DNA from 2 places in the Mesorhizobium sp. M2A.F.Ca.ET.043.02.1.1 genome. Region 2 is predicted to be linked to the other one. Evidence: predicted binding sites of a transcription regulator. Region 2 holds the regulator's gene; the other holds the start of a gene.
The links. The regulator PhoB, encoded in region 2, activates phosphate uptake and scavenging genes when phosphate is short. The targets are predictions, from matches to a motif close to TGTCATNNANCTGTCAT.
Positions count from the first base shown of each region.

Region 1: the regulator PhoB is predicted to act here: its motif matches at 1,207-1,223, upstream of EJ068_RS16575 (DUF1045 domain-containing protein).

Region 1 covers NZ_CP034445.1:3,470,305-3,472,696, forward strand. The annotation lists gene EJ068_RS16570 (alpha-D-ribose 1-methylphosphonate 5-triphosphate diphosphatase) at 1-324, opposite strand, end outside; gene EJ068_RS16575 (DUF1045 domain-containing protein) at 361-1,068, opposite strand; gene iolB (5-deoxy-glucuronate isomerase) at 1,302-2,114, opposite strand; gene EJ068_RS16585 (DUF3329 domain-containing protein) at 2,131-2,343, opposite strand.
Region 2 covers NZ_CP034445.1:2,238,657-2,241,048, forward strand. The annotation lists gene EJ068_RS10645 (ROK family protein) at 1-695, shown strand, start outside; gene phoB (phosphate regulon transcriptional regulator PhoB) at 858-1,547, opposite strand; gene phoU (phosphate signaling complex protein PhoU) at 1,565-2,272, opposite strand; gene pstB (phosphate ABC transporter ATP-binding protein PstB) at 2,293-2,392, opposite strand, start outside.

The DNA of each region.
Region 1 (2,392 bases), 1.2 Mb from region 2:
CAGGTCGGCGTCCTCGTCCATGCCGACGCGCAGGGCGTCGAGCACGGTGGTGATGCCGGCGGTCGCCACCTGGGCATCATGGGCAAGCACGGCGGCGATCGGGTTCCAGCGCACTTTCGGGCGTGGCGCGTAATGCCCTTCGAGGTGATCGGTGTGCAGCTCGACGAGGCCCGGGATGATGTAGTCGCCGCCCATATCCTCGCCGGTGCGGGCAGCGCCCGGCTCGACGGCGGCGATCAGGCCGTCGCGCAACAGAAGCGAGCCCTCGACGATCTCGTCGGGCAGCACGATGCGGGTATTGGTGAGAACGGTTTCGGCGGTCATCTCAGGCGGTCCTATCTCGAGCGGTCGGCAATCAAATCAAGCTGTCTTGCGGGCCTGGCCACGGCCAAGCGCGTGGTGCGAAAGCACCATGAACGGGGCGCCGGGCTCGCTTTCGACGAACAGGGTCAGCGCATCCACCGGCACCGGCTGCCGCAGCACGTCGGCGAACAGGCCGTCGATCGCCGCGCGAAGACGCGGGCTCTCCTCGGGCCCGACGCGCCCCGACAGCGTCATGTGGAAGCGGAATGTGTCGAAGACGTAAGGATAGCCCCATTGGCAGAGGTTGCGGAACTCGTCCGGCTTCAGCGCATCGGGGCTGCGGCGCTCGATCTCGGCCTCGGTGAGCGGCGCGCGGAAACTGTCGAAGGCGCGCACCACCTCGCCGGCGAAGTCGTTGAGCGGCGCGAACCGCGTTTCCGGCACCAGCGCGAAGAAGCCGTCGATCTGCCCGACGACCAGACGCGGGATGACGACAGGCGGCGTCGCCTCGGCGAAAGCGTCGAGCGCGGCCCGCAGCGAGGCTTCGGTCTCGTTCGGCGCCAGCCGGAATGGCGCCTTCAGCGTCGCATGGAACCCGTAGCGCCTGGCCGACGCCGTGTGGAAGGCGACTTCCGCGGCAGACAGATCGCCCACGGCCTCCACCGGCCGCGTCGCCGCCCCGAATGGGTCGCGGCCCAGCCAGTTGGCGGCAATGCGCGCCAGCTTCTCGTCCTGTTCCGGTGTGTAGTAGATGGCGTAGCGCATTGGCGTTCCTCGTCAAGCGCGCCGCGCCCGAAGGATCATGCGACGCGCTTCAAGTCATTGTCTTGGCAAGTCGTGGGTCCCAAAACGCCAAGGCGTTTGCGGCGACATGCACCGGAACCGCTGCCATAGGTGATTTCCATGACGGATTGACGAAGCTTTCATGGGTTTTCGAAGGCAAGTCCAGCCGCAAGCTCGTTAGCCGACGATTTTCTCCCGGCTGGACCAATGCGCAGTCAGGCCTTCATCAGCCATTCGTGCTCGGCCGCGTTGTGGAATTTCCACGTCCGCTTCGGTCCGGCCATGACGTTGAGATAATAGAGGTCGTAGCCGTGGCAGGCCGCGCAGGGGTGATAGCCCTTCGGCACCAGCACGACATCGCCGTCCTCGATCGCCATCGCCTCGTCCAGCTCGCGCACGCCGTTGCGGTCGGCGTCGGTGTAGACGCGCTGGAAGGCAAAACCCTGCGGCGGGTTGAGGCGGTGATAGTAGGTCTCTTCCAGGTAGGACTCGGCCGGCAGATTGTCCTGGTCGTGCTTGTGCGGCGGGTAGCTGGACGTGTGGCCGCCGGGCGTGATGACCTCGACCACCAGCAGCGAATCCGCCGGCTTGCCCTCGGGCAGGATATTGGTGACGTAGCGCGTGTTGGTGCCCTTGCCACGTACCTCCTGGCCGAGATCGTCCGGCCCGATGACGCGCGCCGGCAGGCCGCCGCCGAGGCCCGGCGCCGAGCAGACGGCGAGTTCCAGCTCGGTGTCGGCGGTCACCGACCATTCGGTGCCTTGCGGCACATAGACCGACCACGGCTTGCCTTCGAAAGGCGACATGCGCTCGCCGAGCAGGCCGAGATCCTTGCCGCCGGCGGTCGCCTTGCCCTTGCCGGTGACGAAGACCAGGCAAACCTCGCGGTCGCCCGTCTTGCCGGACGCCGTCTCGCCCGCCTTCAGCCGATGCAGGTCGAACCCGACATAGGTCCAGCCGGCGCTTTGCGGCGTGACATGCGCGACATGGCCGTGGCCCCTGTCGGCCTTGACGATGAGTTTCGACATGCGGGGCTCCTTTGGATTATTCCTTCGGCTCGGCCGGAGGCTTCGCCTCCTCAACCGGCTTGTAGAGATAGAAAAACTGCCACACCGCATAGCCGGCGAAGCCGAGCGCGATGACGCCCCAGAACGGCGTACCGGAGGCGAACTCGATCGCCGACCAGATCAGGCAGACCACGACGACGGCGATGCGCCGCCACAGCGGCCTGAAAAAGGGGTGCTCATAGTCTTTCATCGCGCCAATCCAGGATTTGCCCAAAGCGCATCAGATAGATCGGATGCCC
Region 2 (2,392 bases):
TCCTGGAGAGGGAATTCGGCATCCCTGCCACCATGGAGAACGACTGCAACATGATGGCGGTGGCGCTGCGATGGCGCGATCCCGAGCGCTATCGTGACAATTTCATCGCCATCCTGCTCTCGCACGGCATCGGCATGGGCCTGGTGCTGAAGGGCGAATTGTTCACCGGCTCGCATTCCTCCGGCGGCGAGTTCGGCCACATGATCCATCGTCCGGGCGGCGCGCTTTGCCGCTGCGGCCGCCGCGGCTGCGTCGAGGCCTATGCCGGCAACTACGCGATCTGGCGCAGCGCCATGGGGATAAGCGAGGACGCCGCACCGACCGATGTCGGTGACGCCGACATGCGCGCGCTGGCCGCAAAGGCCCGACAGGCGGACGGCCCCGAACGGGAAGCCTATCGTCGGGCCGGCGAGGCGCTGGGCTTCGGTCTTGGCAGCCTGTTCGCCCTCATCGACCCGGCGCCGGTCGCCATGGTCGGCGTCAGCGCGGCCGCCTTCGACCTGATCGAGCCGGCGCTGAGGGAGGCGATCGCCCAGACCGCCGGCGGCCAGCACTCGAGCTCGATCTCCTTCGACACCGAGCCGAACGAGCTGCCGCTGATCCGCGAAGGCTGCGCCACCCGCGCGCTGACCTTCGTCGACCAGGAGATTTTCGCGCCGGGTGTCCAGGCAAGAGCGGGCAAGCACGTCGCATAAGCCGCAAGCTCAAGCGCCGGGATATGCTGAGATTCCGGTCAGGCCGAGTCGAAAATGGTGGATTCCGAGAACCGGAGCGGAGCGTACTTTTTGGTACGTGAGTACCGGAAGCGCAGGAAGCCGCCATTCGCAGGCCGGCCTCACCTGAATATCAGCATATCCCTAGTCTTCCCGGATTGCATAACCCGCCCCGCGGATGGTGCGGATGACGTCGGGCATGCGGCCGTTGTTGACGGCCTTGCGCAGGCGGCCGACATGCACGTCCACGGTGCGCTCGTCGATATAGATCGTCTCGCCCCAGACATTGTCGAGCAGCTGGCTGCGCGAGAACACGCGGCCGGGATGCCGCATCATGAATTCGAGCAGGCGGAACTCGGTCGGGCCGAGCCTGATCTCGCTCTTCTTGCGATAGACGCGGTGCGATTCGCGGTCGAGCACGATGTCGCCGACCTTGAGCACGCTGGACAGCACCTCGGGCTTGGCGCGGCGCAGCAGCGCCTTGACGCGCGCCATGAACTCCGGCGTCGAGAACGGCTTGACCAGATAGTCGTCGGCGCCGGTGGACAAACCTCGAACCCGATCGCTTTCTTCACCGCGCGCGGTCAGCATGATGATCGGCAGCCGCTCGGTCTCGGGCCGCATCCTGAGACGCCGGCAGAGCTCGATGCCGGAGACCGCCGGCACCATCCAGTCGAGCACGAGCAGGTCGGGAACATTTTCCTGAAGGCGGATTTCGGCCTCGTCGCCGCGGGTCACCACTTCCACCTGGTAACCCTCGGATTCGAGGTTGTAGCGGAGCAGCACCCCCAGCGGCTCCTCGTCCTCCACCACCATGATGCGTGGCGCGATCATCGGGGTAACCTTTTCCGTCAGGCGGCCGGCGCCGACATTGCCGTCTCGTCCTGCTTGGGACGGTTGGCGGGCAATTGCGTGCCGGTCAGCACATAATAGGCGTTCTCGGCGATGTTGGTCACATGGTCACCGATGCGCTCGAGGTTCTTGGCGCAGAACAGAAGATGCGTGCAAGCGGTGATGTTGCGTGGATCTTCCATCATGTAGGTCAACAGCTCGCGGAAGACGGAGGTGTATTTGACGTCGATGCGTTCGTCGTCGTTGCGAAGCTTGGCCAGCGCCGTGGCATCACCCACCGTATATTCCTGAATCACGCCCTGGACCTGGATCAGCACCAGTTGCGCCATGGAATCGATCGAATGCGTGAGGTCGCGCGGGGCAGTGCTGACGCCGACTGACCCGACGCGCTTGGCGATGTTCTTGGCGAGATCGCCGATGCGTTCGAGGTCGCCCGCCATGCGTATCGAGCCGACCACGTGGCGAAGATCGTCCGCCATCGGCTGGCGCTTGGCGATCAGCGTGATGGCGCGGTCGTCAAGCTCGCGCTGACGCGCGTCCATGATGGCATCGTCGGAGACGACGCGCTGCGCCAGCGCATTGTCGCTTTCGAGCAGGGCCCTGGTCGAGCCGCCGACCATGGAGCCGGCGAGATCGCCCATGTCGTTGATGAGCCGGCTGATCTGCCTCAGATCCTCGTCGAACGAGGCGACGGTATGTTCGGCCATGATGTTGTCCTCGTATGAGCTCAGCCGAAGCGGCCGGTGATGTAGTCCTGGGTGCGCTTCTCGCGGGGCGAGGTGAATATCTTCTCGGTCCGGTCGAATTCCACCAGCTCGCCCAGATAC